Linked DNA regions of Thalassobaculum sp. OXR-137. The main gene of each other region encodes a partner of the protein of the gene in region 2 in a complex. Links are inferred from orthologs where the notes say so. Each region holds a gene or a part of one and is shown on either strand. Other genes may lie near its edges. The genes, in order: dnaG and T8K17_RS20815.

Region 1 (9,103 bases), 3.2 Mb from region 2 along the record:
GTCAACCGGGGCGAGACTGTGGGCATCGTCGGCTCCAACGGCTCTGGCAAGTCCACCCTGCTGCAGGTCATCGCCGGGCTGCTGCAGCCGAACGGCGGCTCGGTGACCGTCCACGGCCGCCCCGCCGCCCTGCTCGAGCTCGGCGCCGGCTTCAATCCGGAATTCACCGGGCGCGAGAACATCTACCTGAACGCCGCCATCCTGGGCCTGACCCAGCAGGAGATCGACGACCGCTTCGACAGCATCGTGGCGTTCTCCGGCCTGGAGCCCTTCATCGACCGGGCGGTGAACACCTATTCCAGCGGCATGTATGTCCGCCTCGCCTTCTCGATCGCGGTCAGCGTCGATCCGGACATCCTGATCGTCGACGAAGCGTTGGCGGTCGGCGACGAGGCGTTCCAGCGCAAATGCCTGGCCCGCATCGAGGCGATGCGCGATGCCGGCGCCACCATCCTGTTCGTCAGCCACGCCATGGGCATGGTCACCCAGCTCTGCGACCGGGCGGTGCTGATGGACCGGGGCGAGGTACTGATCGACGGCGACCCCAAGGAAGTCGCCTCCAACTACTACCGGCTGACCCACGCGCCGGGGAACGACCGCGAGCGGATCCGCAACGAGATCCTCAACCGCGGCCACGCCATCGAGGCCGCGCCCGCCGCGCGGGAGGTGGAGTCCGGCATGGACCTCACCTTCGTCAGCGAGAGCCGGGTCGAGCACGGCGGCCTCGGCGCGATCATCTGCGATCCCCGGATCGAGACGGTGAACGGCCAGCGGGTCAACCTGCTGGTCCGCGGCCGCTCCTACGTCCTGCGCTACGAGGTTTCGTTCGACGCCCCGTGCCGCAAGGTCCGCTTCGCCACCCTGTTCAAGACCAAGACGGGCATTGAACTGGGCGGCCGCGCCACCCAGCGGCTGGCCGAGGATCTGCCGGACTTCGAGCCGGGCGACCGGATCTCCGTCTCCTTCGAATTCACCTGCGCCCTGGCGCCGGGCACCTATTTCGCCAATACCGGCGTCAACGGCCTGGTCAACGGCGAGCGGGAATCCCTGCACCGCATCCTCGACGCCCTGATGTTCCAGGTGCTCCCCGATACCGACGACAGCCTGGTCGGCATGGTCGATCTCGGAATCATCCCGGCGATCGAGCGGCATACGGACGCCACCGGGGCGGGCGACTGACCCTCGCCCCCTAGGTCTGGCGGCCGGGGCTGATCCGGCTATTATCGCGCCAAACGCCCGCCGAGCAGCGGCGGAGCCATTCAGCGGAGGAAACGAACCATGCGGGCAACCCGTACAGCTCTCGGCGCCGTCGCGCGCCGCGCCCTTCTCGCGGCCCTGGTCGCCGTACCGGCCCTGACCGCAGGCGCCGACCTCGCCTCGGCGGCCGACACCATCAAGGTCGGCGCCCTGCGCTTCGCCTCCCACGCGGCCAGCTTCATCGCCTTCGAGCGCGGCTACTTCAAGGAGGCCGGGCTCGACGTCGAGTTCGAGTTCTTCCAGGCGGCACAGCCGATGGCCGTCGCCATCGCCTCGGGCGATATCGACTACGGCATCACCTCGATCACCGGCGGCCTGATCAACCTGGCCGACAAGGGCGCGATCAAGGTGATCGGCGGCGTGATGCACGAGGAGAAGGGCATCGACGGCTCGGCCATCGTGGTGTCCGACGCCGCCTATCAGGCCGGGCTGACCTCGCCGGACAAGCTCAAGGGCCACAGCTTCGCCATCACCCAGGCGGGCTCCTCCTTCCACTACATGGCGGCCCGCATCGCCGAGAAGGAAGGCTTCGGCGTCGAGGACCTGAAGCTCACCCCGCTGCAGAAGGTGCCGAACATCATCGCCGCCCTGAAGTCGGGTCAGGTCGATGCCTGGGCCATCGTCCCGCATATCGCCAAGGCGCTGGCCGGCGGCGGCGCGGTGCACATCATCGGCTGGGTCAACGACTACGCCCCCGACTATCAGGTGACCACCGTCTTCACGTCGGCCGACATCGCCGCCAACAAGCGCGACCAGACCGAGCGGTTCCTGAAGGCCTTTGCCCGGGGTGCCGCCGACTTCAACGCCGCGCTGGTGGACAAGACCGCCGGCGAGGAAGAGGCCGAAGCGGTGACCAAGCTGATCCACAAATACGTGTACACCACCCAGCCCTACGAGAAGGCCTCGGTGTCGATCCGCGACGGTGCGATCCGCCTGAACGAGGGGGCGAAGCTGAACGTGACCAACGTCGCCGACCAGCTCGCCTGGTTCAAGAAGGAGGGCCTGGTGAAGAGCGACATCGGCATCGACGGCCTGGTCGACGCGAGCTACGTCGAGACCTACTGACCAGCCTGGAGAGCGGGCCGTGGAGCTGAACATCCGGGGCGTCTGCCACGCCTATGGCCCGCTCACCGTGCTGGACGGGATCGATTTCGCGGTCCCGGAAGGCCGCATCGTCTGCATCGTCGGCCCGTCCGGCTGCGGGAAATCCACCCTGCTGCGGATGATCGGCGGGCTGGAACGGCCCGATAGCGGCGAGATCCTGCAGGTGGGCTCGCCGCCCGCCGCCAGCATCAACCCGCTGACCTTCATCTTCCAGGACTTCGCCCTGCTGCCCTGGCGCAGCGTTGAGGGCAATATCCGCCTGGTATTGGAGGACCACCGCCTGGGTGCTCCGGAGACGGAGCGGATCGTCGCCGACGTGCTCGCCCGCACCACCCTGAGCGAGTTCCGCAAGGCGTGGCCGCGCCAGCTTTCCGGCGGCATGCGCCAGCGGGTCGCCATCGCCCGGGCCCTGGCGGTGTCGCCGGCCGTCATGCTGATGGACGAACCGCTCTCGGCGCTGGACGCCCAGACCCGCGAGCTGCTGATGGCCGATCTGGTCGATCTGTGGGAGCGCGAGCGGTTCTCCGCCGTCTACGTCACCCACAATCTCGGCGAGGCGGTGCGGCTGGGGCACCGGGTGATCGTGCTGTCCCGCCGGCCCGGCCGGATCCGCGAGATCGTCGATATCGACATGCCCCTGGGCGAGCGCGCCGACCGCATGACCGAGCTGGAAGCGCATCAGTCCCGGCTCTGGGGGCTGATCCGCGACGAGGCCGAGGCGGCGGAGAAGGAACTGGTGGATGGCTGACAGAGAGATCCGGCCCGTGCCGTTCCGCGGCGGCGGTTTCGCCACCCGCAAGCTCGGGATCGTTGGCCCTCTGGTCTTCGTCGTGATCCTCGCCCTGTGGGAGATCGGCTGCCGCACCGGCGCGATCCCGCCGCTGGTGCTGCCGGCGCCGTCGGAGATCTATGCCGCGCTCGCCCGCCTGGTGGAGACCGGGCTGATCTGGGACCATCTCGGCGCCTCGCTGAGCCGGCTGGCGGTCGGGTGGACCCTGGGTACGGTGCTCGGCATCGCGGTCGGGCTCAGCATCGGCCTGTTCTCGCTCGCCCGCGCCGGGCTCGCCCCCATCGTCGCCGCGATCTTCCCGGTCCCGAAGATCGCGCTGCTACCACTGTTCGTCATCTGGTTCGGCATCGGCGAGGGGTCGAAGGTCGCCACCATCCTGTTCGGCACCTTCTTTCCCACGGTGGTCGCCACCTATGGCGGGGTGGACAATGTGGACCGCACCCTGATCCGCATGGGCCAGTCCTTCGGCCTGTCCTGGTTCTCCATCGTCCGCAAGATCATCCTGCCCGGCGCGCTGCCGGCGATCCTGCCGGGGTTCCGGATCTCCGCCGCCATCGCCATCGTGCTGCTGGTTGCCGCCGAGATGATCGGCGCCGAATACGGCATCGGCGCCTATATCCTGCTGGCCGGCAGTCTGATGGCGACCGACGAGCTGCTGGCCGGCGTCGCCATCCTGTCGACCATCGGCCTGGTGGTGAACTGGCTGATCGGCCGGGCGGAGCGGGCGCTTCTCGACTGGCGGCGGTAGCCGACAGCGACCTAAGGGCCGCCCTCGGCGGCGGGTTTCGGTTTCTCCGCCTCTCCGTCCTCCGGCTGCGGATCTTCGGTGCGGGGATCGAGTTCGAACATGATGGTGCCGCCGCGCGGGGTGGCCACCAGCTCCGCCTGTTCCTCCAGCGCCACCGGCGGGCGGGCCTTCAGGCGCCACAGGCCGAACAGGACCAGCAGCATCCACACCGCCGACACGTGCAGGAACAGGGCGCGCGGCCCCACCTCCTCCATCAGCAGCGAGGCGATCGGCGGGCCGACGATCGCGCCCATGCCGTAGGTCAGCAGCAACCCGCCGCTCATCACCACGAAGTCGCCGGCCTCCAGCCGGTCGTTGGCATGGGCCAGCGCCAGCCCGTATATCGGCAGGAACAGCCCGCCCAGGGCGAAGCCGGAGATCACTGCCCAGGTGACCGAGATCGGCGCCAGGAAGGCGGCCCCCGCGCTGACGATGGAGGTGGCGAAGGCGGCGCCGATGAGGATCAGGCGGCGGTCGAACACCCGGTCCAGCGCGGCGATGGGGACCTGCATCACCGCGCCGCCGATCACCGTGGCCGTCATGAACAGGGAGATGCCGACCGTATCGAGCCCGGTCTTCTGCCCGAACACCGCGCCGAGCGACCAGAACGCCCCATTGCCGACACCCACCGCCAGGGCGGCGGCGAGACCGAGGGGGGAGACCCGCCAGAGATAGAACAGCCGAATCTTCACGTTCTGGATCGGCGCCGGGGCCTGGGCGGTCGACATCGCCGTCGGCACCAGGGCGAGCACGATCAGGATGGCGGACAAGCTGAACAGCTCGAAACCCGCCGGCGGGGCAACGCTCAGCAGGAGCTGGCCGACGGAGACGGCACTCAGGTCGACGATGCGGTAGACCGAGATGATCTTACCCCGCGTCTCGTCGGTCGCCCGGTCGTTCAGCCAGCTCTCCACGATCATGGTCAGGCCGGACATGGCGATGCCGGAGAGGGCGCGCAGCAGGAACCAGGCGGTCGGGTCGCCGGCCAGGGCATAGGCCAACGCTGTCGCCGCCGCGAGCGCGGCCAGGGCGGAGAAGCTGCGGATATGGCCGACCCGCTGCACGATCCGCGGCGTCATCAGGCAGCCGATCACGTAGCCGACGAAATAGCCGGACATGGCGAGGCCGATGGCCCCGGTCGACATCCCGTCCATCGCCGCCCGCGTCGGCAGCAGCAGGGTCAGCAGCCCGTTGCCGGCAAGCAGCAGGGCGAGACTGGTCAGCAGGGCGGAGACGGAAGCGATCATGAGATCCCGGGCGCTATCGCGGAAAGGAACGGCCGGACTAGGATAGGGGTTCAACGACACACCGGGCAAATGAACAGCCCGGGACACCCGGAGACGCGCCATGAGCCACCCTTCCCTCACGCCCCAGGACCCGCTGGACTCCGCCCTTCTGCCCGCCGGAGTGCGCTCGCGCTTCGTGGAGAACGTCAACGGGTTGCGGATGCATCTGCTGGAGGCCGGATGGGAAAAGGCGGCGGACAGGCCCTGCCTGCTGCTGCTGCACGGCTTCCCGGAACTGGCCTATAGCTGGCGCAAGGTGATGCCGGCCCTGGCCGAGGCGGGCTACCACGTCATCGCCCCGGACCAGCGCGGCTACGGCCGGACGACCGGCTGGGATGCCGACTACGACGGGCCGCTGACGCCGTTCCGGCCGCTCAACCTGCTGCGCGACATCCTGGGCCTCCTGGCCGCGCTGGGCCGGCGCCATGTGGAGGCGGTGATCGGCCACGATTTCGGCTCGCCCATCGCCGCCACCTGCGCCCTGGTGCGCCCCGACGTGTTCCGCGCCCTGGCGATGATGAGCTCGCCCTTCCCCGGCCCGCCGAAGACGCCGTTCGAGACGCCGGACCCCAAGGCGGACGTCCATGCCGATCTCGCCGCCCTGGCCCGGCCGCGCAAGCATTACCAGTGGTACTACGCCACCCGCCCGGCCAACACGGACATGACCGAGTGCCCCCAGGGCCTCCACGCCTTCCTGCGCGCCTATTACCACCACAAGAGCGCCGACTGGCCCGGCAACAGGCCGTTCCGGCTGGCGGGCTGGACCGCCGACGCGCTGGCGCAGATGCCGACCTACTACATCATGGACCTGAACGAGACGATGGCGCAGACCGTGGCCAAGGAGATGCCGTCGGACGCCGAGATCGCGGCCAATACCTGGCTGCCGGAGCGCGAGATGGCGGTCTATGCCGGCGAATACGGCCGCACCGGCTTCCAGGGCGGGCTGCAATGGTACCGGTGCAACACCACCGGCGCCTTCCTGTCCGAGCAGGAGGTGTTCTCCGGCCGCACCATCGACGTGCCGGCCACCTTCATCGCCGGCGCCCAGGACTGGGGCATCTACCAGTTCCCCGGCGCGATCGAGGCGATGGCCAGCGATGCCGTCTGTCCGGACTGGCGCGGGACGCACCTGATCGACGGGGCCGGCCACTGGGTGCAGCAGGAGCAGCCGGAGGCGGTGGTGGAGAAGCTGCTGGGGTTTCTGCAGGGGGTGTAACGCCGTGCGGCCGCCCGGCCCTTCGACACGTCCCCCGGATTGACATCCGGGGTCCTGCTCAGGGCGAGGTCAAAATCCCTACCCATTGACCTCGCCCTGAGCAGCGCCCGCCGGGCGCGTGTCGAAGGGCCGCTCGCCGCAATGACTCTCCCAGCCAACAGGCGTATGATCGCGGCCCCGCGCCCCGATGTACCGAGTACCCCCGCCCATGTCGCTTCCCCCGCACTTTCTCGACGAGCTGCGCGACCGCGTGACGGTCTCCAGCGTGATCGGGCGGAAGTACAAGCTGGAGCGCAAGGGCCGGGAGTTCCTGGCGGTCTGCCCGTTCCATAACGACACCAAGCCGTCGCTCTCCATCGTGGACGACAAGGGCTTCTACCACTGCTTCGCCTGCGGCGCGCACGGGGACGTCTTCAAGTTCCTGATGGAAAACGACGGCCTCAAGTTCATGGAGGCGGTGGAGCAGGTCGCGTCTCTGGCCGGACTGGAAGTGCCGAAGGAAAGCCCCGAAGAGCAGCAGCGGGCCGAACGCCGCCGCTCGCTGCAGGAGGTGGTGGACCTCGCCTGCCGCTGGTACGAGCGCCAGCTCCACACCTCGGCCGGCGAGGCCGGGCTGCGCTACCTGAAGGAGCGCGGGCTCAGCGACGACACGATCAAGACCTTCCGCCTGGGCTGGGCGCCGGACGACCGCAAGGCGCTGCAGCGCGCCATGAAGGCCGAGGGCGTGGAGACCGACGTGCTGGTGGAAGCCGGTCTGGTCAAACGCTACGAGGAGGGCGAACGCTCGGGCGAGACCGTCGACTATATGCGCGGCCGGGTGTTGTTCCCGATCACCGACCGGCGCGGCAAGGTCATCGCCTTCGGCGGCCGGGTCTTGGGCGACGGCCAGCCGAAATACCTGAACTCGCCGGACACCCCGCTGTTCCACAAGGGCCGCATCCTCTACGGCCTCGCCCAGGCGCGCGAGCCGGCCCATAAATCCGGCGAGCTGATGGTCGCCGAGGGCTATATGGACGTGATCGCCCTGGCCCAGGCCGGCTTCCCGGCGGTCGCCCCGCTCGGCACCGCGCTGACCGAGGACCAGATCGTCGAGCTGTGGCGGATCACCCCGGAGCCGATCCTGTGCTTCGACGGCGACACCGCCGGCCAGCGGGCCGCGCGGCGCGCCTGCGACCGCGCCCTGCCGCTGCTGAAGCCCGGCCATTCCCTGCGCTTCGTCACCCTGCCCGAAGGCCAGGACCCGGACGACCTGATCCAGCGCGACGGCAAGAAGGCGCTGCGGGCGATCCTGAACACCGCCATCGGCCTGGCCGATTTCCTGTGGGCGAGCGAGCTGCTGGCGACCCCGACCGACACGCCGGAACGCAAGGCGGCCTTCTTCAAGCGGATGCGCGATCTGGTGCGCGAGGTCGCCGATCAGGGCGTGCAGATCGCCTACAAGGACCACATGGAGGCGCGCATCGACGAAATGCGCCGGCCCCAGGGACGCGCCGGAAGCGGCTATGGCGGTCGCGATTTCGGCCGGAACCAGGAACGCGGCGGTGCCGCGCGCGGCCGGGGCAACGACCGCCAGCGCGGCGGCCGCTGGACCCCGCCGACCCCGCCGGAACCGGCGGGCAGCCGCACCGCCCGAGCCCTGGTCGATGCCGTGCTGCCCCGGCGCCAGCAGCAGGTCATCCTGGCCACCTTCCTGCACCATCCCGGCCTGCTGGACGAATTGGGCGAGGTCCTGGCGACCCTGGCGCTGGACGACCCGTTCCTTGACAACCTTCGCCGTCAAATTCTAGAGATCAACGCTGAGGACACTGGACTTGACGCCGACGGTCTTCGCGACCACCTCATGGCGTTAGGCTATTCGGAAACGGTGGATGGATTGCTGTCCGACGAGGCTCTGCACCACGCGGGGTTCGCGCGGAAGGGTGCAAGCCATTCCGATGCGCGGCAGGGATTGGCGGAACTGCTTGGACGATTCGCCGGCCCTCTGCTACGAGAGCAACTGTTCGATGCGCAGCGGGAATATGAACAGACATTTAGCGAGGCAAGCTGGCAGCGCATGCTGAGCCTGCAAAGCACTCTTCAAGCGATTACCTCCGCGTCGGCGCTGGAAGACGCGAACTGAGAACGGAGCCGGCGTCGACACCGGCGACAACGATGAGGTCGAAGGCTCATGGCGACTAAGACAGCAACTGCGGCTCAGAATGACGACGACGATACCCGCGAGGAGGGTGCCGCGCCGGACGGGCCGCTGCTGGACAATATCAACCAGGCGGTCAAGAACCTCATCAAGAAGGGGAAGGAGCGCGGCTACCTGACCTATGACGAGGTGAACTCGGCCCTGCCCCAGGAGGAGATGTCCTCCGAGCAGATCGAGGACATCATGAGCGCCCTCAGCGAGATGGGCGTGAACGTCGTCGAGAACGAGGACGACGGCGACAAGGACGACGACAAGGGCGACAGCGACGGCGCCGTCGCCGGCAACGTCTCCGACGAGGATGTCGGCCGCACCGACGACCCGGTGCGCATGTACCTGCGCGAGATGGGCTCGGTCGAGCTGCTGTCCCGCGAGGGCGAAATCGCCATCGCCAAGCGCATCGAAGCCGGCCGCGAGATGATGATCGGCGGCATCTGCGAGAGCCCGCTGACCATCCGCGCCCTGGTGCACT
Region 2 (8,951 bases):
CTGGTCGGCGCCATCTTCGCCTCGACCGTCCACAAATCCCCCGCGGTGGTGAAGCTCTCGGACTTCGTCCGGGTCGGTCTGGAATTCGAGCTTTGCCTCAAGATGGGATCGGATCTTACTGATACTTCTGGAAATTATACGGCGGAATCCGTCCGCGATGCGGTCGAGCTGGCGGTGCCGGCCTTCGAGCTGATCGAGGATCGCGACGCCGATTACAGCACTCTCGACGGGATCTCCATGGCCGCCGACAACGCCTGGTCCGGCGGCATCGTGCTCGGCGAGACGACCGGCGACTGGCGCTCGCTCGACCTCGTCACCACGCCGGTGCGGCTGGAGTACAACGACGACGTGGAGGAAGCCGTGACCGGGGCCGCCATGGGCAATCCGCTGACCGCGCTGGCCTGGGTCGCCAACCTGCTGGCACAGCAGGGCCGCCCCCTGCGGGCCGGCCACTGGGTGATGACCGGTTCCACGGTGAAGACCCGCTACCCGAAACCCGGCGACAAGGCGGTCTATACCGTCGAGGGGCTGGGCAGTGTCGCGGTCTCTGTGAGCGGCTGACGCGAGCACTCAGGACGCGTGATAGAACCGCGTTACTTCATCCTGCGGCCGTTTGTGCACGTCAAGGGAGGTGGGGAGCTGGGGAGGCTCCTCCACCAGCGAGAAGTCCGTCTGGTAGCTGTAGCCGAGAGTCCGCACGCCGTTGTTCGGAGTCTTGATGGCGGCGAAGTCGCCGATATAGGTGACCGACCCGGGGACGACGGTGAAGACGACGGCCCTGGTATCGACGACGCGTCCGTCCCGGGCAAAATGGTGTCGAAAGTTGCCCTCGGTGCCTCTGTCAACGGTTGCGCCTGAGGTGGAACTGCCTGAATTCGCCGCGAGTCCAGCGACGACGAAGGGCAAGAGAATCAGAGGGGTCGTCGCCAGCGTCATCGCGGTGGAGAAGTTGGAGGACCCGCCGGCTGAACTGCCATCCGACCAGAAGCCGGCCTTGCCGAAATCGGTATGGGCGAGGATATAGGTTCCCGGCGGCACCTCGAAGGTGCGGGCGAGACGCCCCGTCTCGGAGTCGGTCGGCCGAACTGTGGCGCGCAGCATCTGCTTGGGCGGGGCGAGGCTGATCTCGTCGCCGTCCATGCTGACCGGGAGGAGACCGAAGGTGATGGCGTCCGTCGGCGCGCCGGGCTCGCGGCTCAGCACCACCATCACGCCCCCCGAGGTGGCGCTGTCCGCGTAGGTCGTGGACGGCACGTCGTTCGAAACGCTCTCGCCGTCCGGCCCGCCTTGGACGGCGCTGGTTGCCGACCCGCTCGGCGTGGTCACGCATCCGCCGAGTCCCAGCGCTCCCGACAGCATCAGCCCGCCCAGCACGCCGCGGCGCGTCATTCCGTGTCGCATGGTTTGCATCCCCGCCAGTCGATTGCCCGCTACAACCAAAGAGAGTAGAGGCGGCACTGTCAATCCATTCAAGCTTAGTGGGGAAGGGGGACAAGAGGCTGCACCCACTCCTGGCATGGCTATCCCGGCAGCACTGCGCTGTAACATCCGCGTCTTTCGCAGGGTGGCCGAGGTGGTACATCTTCGGCGCAACCAAGGACGCATGATGAAACACGCCCCGTCGGCCGCGACCGGCGAAGCCGCCACAGGCCCGAGCGCGCAGGATGTCGAGGACGGGCTGCCGGTGCCGCGCCGCTACGTCGCCATCTTCGCTCTCCTCGTGACGCTGATGATGGTGGTGCTGGACGGCGCCATCGCCAATGTCGCCCTGCCGACGATCCATGCCGAGCTCCAGGCCAGCACGGCCAAGACCGTCTGGATGGTGACGGCCTATCAGCTCGTCCTGGTCATGGCCCTGCTGCCCGCCGCCTTCCTGGGCGAGGCGATCGGCCCGCGGCGGCTGTTCACGGTCGGCGTGACGGTGTTCACCCTGGCCTCCGGGCTGTGCGCGCTGGCGCCCAGCATCGACTGGCTGATCGCCGCCCGGGTGCTGCAGGCGTTCGGGGCGGCGCCGATCATGTCGCTGACCATCGCGCTGCTGCGCTACAGCCTGCCGGCGCACATGATCGGCATGTACATCGGCGTCAATTCCATGGTGGTGGCACTGTCCTCCGCCGCCGGTCCGGCCATTGGTGCCGCCATCCTGTCCGTGGCCAGCTGGCCCTGGCTGTTTGCGATCAATGTGCCGATCGGCCTCGTCGTGCTGCTGGCGTCGACCGCCCTGGCCGGGCCGCGCGGCAGCGGCCGGCGGGCGGACGTGCCGGCGATGGCCATGAATGCCGGCGCCTTCGCGCTGCTGGTGCTGGGCGCCGGGCGGGTCGCCACGGAGCCGTGGCAGGGCTGCGGCATGCTGGTGCTGAGCGTCGTGACCTTCGGGCTGCTGGTGCGCCGGGAGTGGCACCGGGAGGTCCCGGTGATCCCCCTGGATCTGCTGCGGCGGCAGTCCTTCCGCCTTTCGGTCCTGGCCTCGATCTTCCTGTTCATGGCGTTCATGGCGTCTTTCGTGTCGCTGCCCTTCCTGTTTCAGCACGGCTTCGGCCTGCCGGCGTGGGAGACCGGTCTGGCGATGACCGCCTGGCCGCTCGCCCTGGCCGTGTCCGGGCCGATCGCCGGCCGCGTCTCCGACCGGGTGGACACCGCCTGGCTATGTGCCGTCGGCGCGCTGACCATGGCGGTGGGTCTGGGCATCGCGGCGGCCTTTCCGATCGGACTGGCGCCGCTTCTGGCCTGCATGGCGCTCACCGGGCTGGGGTTCGGCTTCGTCCAGGTACCCAACAACCGGAACATGCTGATGTCGGTGCCGCGGGAGCGGGCAGGGGCCGCCGGCGGGTCCCAGGGTACCGCGCGGCTGCTCGGCCAGACCTTCGGCGGCCTGGCGGTGGGCATCCTGTTCACGGTGCTGCCCGACGACACGGTCCCGCGCTACGGGCTGGCCATAGCCGCCTGCGCCGCCGCCTGCAGCGCTCTGGTCAGCCTGCGGCGGGCCCTCGGGCGCGGGACCTGACTGTCGGGGTTTACCGCGACCCGGTCTGAGACTGGGCCCAGGCGATCGCCCGCGCCATGTGGTCCATCGGAATGATGTGTCCGCCGGGATGCAGGCAGAGCTGAAGCTCCCTGCCCGACGTGCAGCCGCGCCAGATCTCGCAGCGCAGGTCGCCGGTCTCCGTCACCTCCGCCGGGTCGGCCGGACAGCCGTTCTGGGCACGCCAGAAGGCCATGCCCTTCAGCACGTCACCCTGGTGGTAGACCTCGCGGATCGGACGGCCCTGCATCGGCACCACCGTGTCGCCGGTGCCGTGCACATGCATCAGGGTCACCGGGCCGGACGGGCAGCTCTCCGGATGCGGCCGCCAGAAGGCGCCGGCGACCGGGAGGAAGGCGGTGAACAGATCGCCCTGGAAACAGGCCTGGTGCCAGGTCATCGACCCGCCGATGGAGAAGCCCGAGGCCCAGATGCGCGCCGGGTCCACCGGCCAGCGCTGCTTGGCGTCGGCCAGTATGGACCGCACGAAGGCATCGTCGTCGCGCAGCCGCTCGCGCAGGGGTGCGCCCTGATGGGCCCAGCGTTTTTCCTGGCCGTCCGGGGCGATCACCAGCACGCCTTCTTCGTCCGCGAGCGTCATCAGCTCCGTGTTGCCCATGACGACCTCGCCCGTCTGGCCGAAGCCGTGGAAGAAGATCAGCAGGGGCAGCGGCGTGGATCCGTCCCAGGAGGCGGGGACATGGGCCCTGTAGGTCCCGGCCTCGACGGCAAAGGACGCGTCTTCCGCCGCCCGGGCGGGGGCGGTGAGCAGGAGGAGGGCGAGGGGGAGAGACAGGAGCAGGCGGATCATGCCCGTACCCTGGCAACCCGCTCCCCGGCCGTCCAATGACAAGCCGGTGACCGGATTCGCACCGGGGCGACCGACCGGAGGGCCAGGCAAGGGGCGGCCGGATCCCGCGGTTTTCCTGGCTTTCAGCCGACGGGTTGTCGAACCGGGTCCTGCACCGCACCATTTCCGTGGTGTTCAACCAACTGAAAGGAGGTGATCCGGTGTCTAGTGATCTTGCGATGCGGGGCGAGCTCGTGTGCCTTGGCAGGATGTCGGAGCAGCCTTCGGCGGCCGTCTGAAGCACGTAAATCGAGTTCGAGCCTTCATCGGCTCACGGAAAGGCCGCCCCATCCGGGCGGCCTTTCTAATTTCGGGGTCTGTCCCGGCCCTTCGACACGTCCCCCTGGATCATGTTCGGAGTCCTGGTCTGGGCGAGGTCCAAAACCTCTCCGTCATCCCGAACTCGTTTCGGGACCACATTGGCGGATGGGAAGGGTGAGGTCCCGAAACGAGTTCGGGATGACGGACATTTATAGTTATTACCACGTCCTGAGCAGCCCGGACCCTGGTCCGGGCGTGTCGAAGGGCTCAGTAATGGTCCGGCACGTGGTCGTCGGCGACGTAGTTGGTGAACTTCGTCGTGGACCCGTCGAAATGCAGGGTCACCACGCCGGTCGGGCCGTGGCGCTGCTTCGAGATGATGACCTCGGCCTTGCCGTGGGCTTTCTCGCAGCGCTCCTTCCACGCGTCGTAGCGGTCGTGGAACTTCTGCGCGTCCTCCTCGATCCGCTGGATCGGCTCGGCCTTCTGCAGATAGTAATCCTCGCGATAGATGAACATGACGATGTCGGCGTCCTGCTCGATCGATCCGGATTCACGCAGGTCGGCCAGCACCGGGCGCTTGTCCTCGCGCTGCTCGACCGCGCGGGAGAGCTGGGAGAGGGCGAGGACCGGCACGTCCAGTTCCTTGGCGATCGCCTTGAGGCCCTGGGAGATGGCGGAGATTTCCTGCACCCGGTTGTCGATCCGCGCGCCGGGGGCCGGGCGCATGAGCTGCAGGTAGTCGACCACGATCAGCGCCAGCCCATGCTGGCGCTTCAGCCGCCGGGCGCGGGTCCGCAGGGTCGAGATCGGAATGGCCGGGGTGTCGTCGATGAACATCGGCGCCCGTTCCAGGTCCTGGCTCGCCTCCACCAGCTTGCCGAAATCCTCGTTGTCGAGCTGGCCACGGCGCAGCTTCTCCGAAGCGATGCCGGTGCGTTCCGACAGGATACGGGTGGCGAGCTGCTCCGCCGACATTTCCAGCGAGAAGAACGCCACCGGCTGCGGCGGGGTGTCCGGATCGTCCATCGAGCCGGTGGCGATGTGGAAGGCGATGTTGGAGGCCAGCGTCGACTTGCCCATGGCCGGACGGGCGGCGAGGATCAGCAGGTCCGAGGGGTGCAGGCCGCCGAGCAGGTTGTCGATGTCGATCAACCCGGTGGAGTAGCCGGCGAGCCCGCCCTCGCGCTTGTAGGCGGCCTCGGCCTGGGCCACGGATTCCGCCAGGGCCAGCTTCAGTTCCTTCAGCCCGTTCTCGCCCTCGCCGGTCTCGGCCAGGGTGAAGAGGTGGTTCTCGGCCTTCTCGATCAATTCCTGGGCGGCGGTGTCGAGGTCGCGGTCATAGGCGTCGTTGACCACGCCCTCGCCGATCTCGATCAGCTCGCGCCGCAGGTAGCAGTCGCGGATCTCGCGGCCGTAATCGGCGGCGTTGATGACGGTCACCACCGAGGCGGCGAGCTTGACCAGGTATTGGGCGCCGCCGACCTCGGCCAGGGCCTCGTCCTGGTCGAACAGGCCCTTCAGGGTGACCGGCGTGGCGATCTGGCCGCGGTCGATCAGCTTGGCGCAGGAGGCGAAGATCCGGCCATGGACCGGATCGGCGAAATGCTCGGCGCGCAGGAACTCGCTGACCCGCTCGTAGGACCGGTTGTTGACCAGGATGGCGCCCAGCAGCGCCTGTTCCGCCTCCAGATTGTGCGGCGGCTCGCGGTAGGACGCGGTGGCGGGGCCGGCGTCGTCTTGGACGAAGGCGTTCGGGCCAGGGAAGGGGGCGATGCTGGACTCGGGATCGGACATGGCGAGGCAACTCGGCTTTGCTGTTCGTGTTCCCTGGGGACAGATTCTAACGCATAGCCCGCCGGAGCCCCGAAACGCGAGCGTCTTGCACGTAGTATTGAAAAGGATTGTGGGGACGAAACCGGGGCTTAGCTGTGGATAGTTCCCGCGGGGGTTTGTCGGTCCCCGGCTTGCGCGACTCGGCGCCTGTGAATGATACGGGGGCGGAACGATGCCGTTCCCAACCTCTCCGGGCTGAACACACAGGACCGGGGAGTGTGGAGACGGGAAAGCGGCCGATCACCCCAGCCGGCGCCTCAGCCAGTCGGTGAGGTGCTCCATCGCCAACACGATGACGAAGATCGCCAGGATGATCGCCGAGGCCTTGGGATACTGGAACAGTTCGAAGGCGCTTTTCAGCTCCTGGCCGATGCCGCCCGCGCCGACGATGCCCAGGACCACCGACGACCGCACCGACAGCTCCAGGGCGAAGAGCGCGGTGTTGATGAAGGACGGCATGCATTGCGGGATCACGGCGGCGGCAAGCACGTCGATCTTGCGCGCCCCGATCGCCTCCAGCGCCTCGCGCGGCCGCTTGTCGCTGTCCTCCATGGCCTCGGCGAAGAAGCGGCCGCAGAAGCCGGCGGTGTCGACGATGATTGTCAGCGTGCCGGCGATGGCGCCGAGCCCGACCGCCGAGACGAAGAACAGCGCCCAGACCAGGTCCGGCACCGTGCGGAACAAGGATACCAAGCCCCGGGGGAGCCAGCGCAGCCGGCCGAACGGGCTCAGGCCCGCTGCCGAGCACCAAGCTAGCGGAAAGCTCAGCAGGATGCCGAACAGGGTGCCGACGAGGGCGATCTGCAGGGTCTCCACCAGCCGCATCCCCATGCGGCCGAGAAAGGCGGGATCGGTCTCAGGCGGCAGCATCCGTTCCAGCAGCGAGCCCATCCGCGGGATCGCGCCGATCAGCCGGTCCGCCGAGGGCGCGACCTCGCCGATGGACGCCAGCAACACCGCGCCGACCGCGACGAGAAGGGTGAACCGCAGCGGCGTCAGCCGGGGCCAGCGCGCGATGGTTCCGGCGGTCGGCCGGGCGTCCGGGTGGGCGAGAGGGGTGTCAGCCACGATAGATCGGCTCCAGGTCGCGTTCGGTGAGGTCGCCGGCGGCGGCGTCGAACACCACCTGCCCGGCCTTCAGCGCGACGATCCGGTCGGCGTGCTCCAGGGCGTGGCGCATGTCGTGGGTGGTGTAGACCAGCGTGCGCCGATGCTCGCCGGCGAGCCGGGCGAAGAGGCGCATGATGTCGAGCCCGGCGGCGGGATCGAGACTGGCGGCCGGCTCGTCGGCGAACAGCAGGTCCGGGCCGTGGACGATGGCGCGGGCGATGGCGACCCGCTGGGACTGGCCGCCGGACAGGGTGTCGGCCCGCGCCGCCGCCCGGTCGGCCAGCCCGACCGCGTCGAGCGCCTCCAGGGCGGCGTCGCGCAGGGAGGACGGGGCCAAGGACTGGTGCCAGCTGCGCCAGCCATGACCCTGGCCCAGCGCCCCGTTCACGACGTTGGAGAGTGCGCTGGTGCGGCCGACCAGCCCGTGGAACTGGAACACGAAGCCGAGCCGGCGCCGCATCACCGAGCGTTGCTTGGCGCTGGGTAGCTCCGTGAAGCGCTGGCCGAGGATCTCGACGGCCCCGCCGGTGATCGGAATCAGCCCGACCAGGGCGCGGAGCAGGGTCGACTTGCCCGCGCCGTTGGCGCCGAGCAGGGCGACGCGCTCGCCCGTCGCGATCGACAGGGTGACGCCGTCGAGCACCGGCGGGCCGTCGGCGAAGCGCTTGCAGACGGCGTGCGCCGCGATCAGCGGGGCGGCGGCGGCCGGTGCGGCGGCGACCGGATCCGCGTGCAGCGGCGAGGGTTGGAGCAGGGCTGTCATGATGATGACCGGGGCGGGCGCCGACCGGGAAGCCGGCGCCCAACCGCCGTCAATTGCCGACGAAGGATTTGAAGCCGTCGACCCCGATGGTCTTGTACATCGAGCGCACGTAGTCGTAGTCGCTGTCCTCGACGGTCGCGAGGAAGAAGCCGCCCTTGTACTTCTGATTGTCCTCGCCCTTCAGCACGGCGGCGAGCAGGGACTTGCCGTTGTCGACGAAGGCCTTGCGCACCTTGTCGATGGCCGCCGGATCGGCGTCGGCGCGGGCCACAAGGATGTCGTTCGGCAGGTCGCGGCCGCGGGCGACGACGGTGAAGGCCACGTCAGGATACGCCTCGCGGGCGCGCTGCAGGTGGCTGTAGTTCATGCCGATGGCGGCGATGTCGCCGCAGATCAGGGCCTCGACGGCGACGTTGCGGGAGATGATCTTCGGCTCGTAGTCCTGGCCGTAGACGAGGCCGAGGTCGGTCAGCGCCTGGGCCGGGCCGAGGTGCTGGGAGGTGGAGCCGACGGAGCCGAAGGCCACGCTCTTGCCCTTCAGGTCGGCGACCCGGCGGATCGGGCCGTCTGCGAGGGCGACGACCTGGGCGAAGTAGTCGGGACGCTGCCAGCCGACGACGATCTTGGCGTCGGTCAGTTCCTTGATCACCACGTACTCGGCCGGCCCAGTGAGCACCAGGTCCACCTGGCCGGCGTTGATCGCCTCGACGGCGGCGGTGCGGCTGCCGACCGGGAACAGCTCGATGTCCAGGCCGGTGCTCTTCTCGAGAGCGTCCTCGAACGGACCGAACTCGCTCTGCAGGGCCTCCAGGCCCTCGATATCGGTAACGGCGATCTTGAGGCTGTCGGCGGCGCTGGCGGGCGACGGGACGGCGAGCGACGGGACGGCGACCGCCAGGGCGGCGGCGGCGAGCAGGGCGCGGAGCTTCATGTGAGCCTCCTCCAGGGTGCGGGCAGATGCCCGGATCATTCGGAAGGCCCAGCGGATATCACCCGCCGACTGTCGCCGGTGTGACGCTGCGGTGTCGGAACGGCGTCGGTTCGATGATGGTTTGGTGACCGTGGATGTATCGCGGTGGATGTCCAGCGCGGGTTGTCGACCCTTCGAC

Evidence for each region.
Region 1: the proteins of T8K17_RS20815 (region 2) and dnaG are in contact, whole or in part, in a crystal structure (PDB 2R6A), measured with the Geobacillus stearothermophilus proteins. The link is inferred for Thalassobaculum sp. OXR-137 from one-to-one orthologs. Residues at the interface, in WP_033016901.1 of Geobacillus stearothermophilus: Ser13, Glu15, Ala16, Gln18, Glu91, Leu92, Asp94, Ala95, Val96, Pro97, Thr98, Ala99, Ala100, Asn101, Tyr104, Tyr105, Ile108; in WP_049624496.1 of Geobacillus stearothermophilus: Lys456, Leu457, Leu458, Pro459, Ala460, Asn463, Ala464, Leu467, Leu535, Leu536, Ile537, Ala538, Gln544, Glu545, Asp548, Tyr549, His552.

What each region holds. Positions count from the first base shown.
Region 1 is NZ_CP139715.1:1,292,851-1,301,953, reverse strand. The notes cover bases 6,112-9,103. They hold dnaG (DNA primase), read left to right. Parts: upstream 6,112-6,648; coding sequence 6,649-8,559; downstream 8,560-9,103. Other genes in these bases: rpoD (RNA polymerase sigma factor RpoD), read left to right, coding at 8,608-9,103; T8K17_RS06140 (alpha/beta hydrolase), read left to right, coding at 6,112-6,440. Also shown: T8K17_RS06165 (ABC transporter ATP-binding protein), read left to right, coding at 1-1,179; T8K17_RS06160 (ABC transporter substrate-binding protein), read left to right, coding at 1,279-2,322; T8K17_RS06155 (ABC transporter ATP-binding protein), read left to right, coding at 2,342-3,109; T8K17_RS06150 (ABC transporter permease), read left to right, coding at 3,102-3,899; T8K17_RS06145 (MFS transporter), read right to left, coding at 3,911-5,185; more of T8K17_RS06140, read left to right, coding at 5,286-6,111. UniProt on the Escherichia coli protein: RNA polymerase that catalyzes the synthesis of short RNA molecules used as primers for DNA polymerase during DNA replication.
Region 2 is NZ_CP139715.1:4,463,750-4,472,700, reverse strand. What follows is about bases 3,666-6,505. They hold T8K17_RS20815 (replicative DNA helicase), read right to left. Parts: upstream 5,931-6,505; coding sequence 4,401-5,930; downstream 3,666-4,400. Other genes in these bases: phnE (phosphonate ABC transporter, permease protein PhnE), read right to left, coding at 6,210-6,505; T8K17_RS20820 (PHB depolymerase family esterase), read right to left, coding at 3,666-3,833. In the rest of the region: T8K17_RS20835 (2-keto-4-pentenoate hydratase), read left to right, coding at 1-561; T8K17_RS20830 (hypothetical protein), read right to left, coding at 571-1,401; T8K17_RS20825 (MFS transporter), read left to right, coding at 1,607-3,004; more of T8K17_RS20820, read right to left, coding at 3,015-3,665; more of phnE, read right to left, coding at 6,506-7,037; T8K17_RS20805 (phosphonate ABC transporter ATP-binding protein), read right to left, coding at 7,030-7,842; T8K17_RS20800 (PhnD/SsuA/transferrin family substrate-binding protein), read right to left, coding at 7,892-8,773. UniProt on the Escherichia coli protein: The main replicative DNA helicase, it participates in initiation and elongation during chromosome replication. Travels ahead of the DNA replisome, separating dsDNA into templates for DNA synthesis.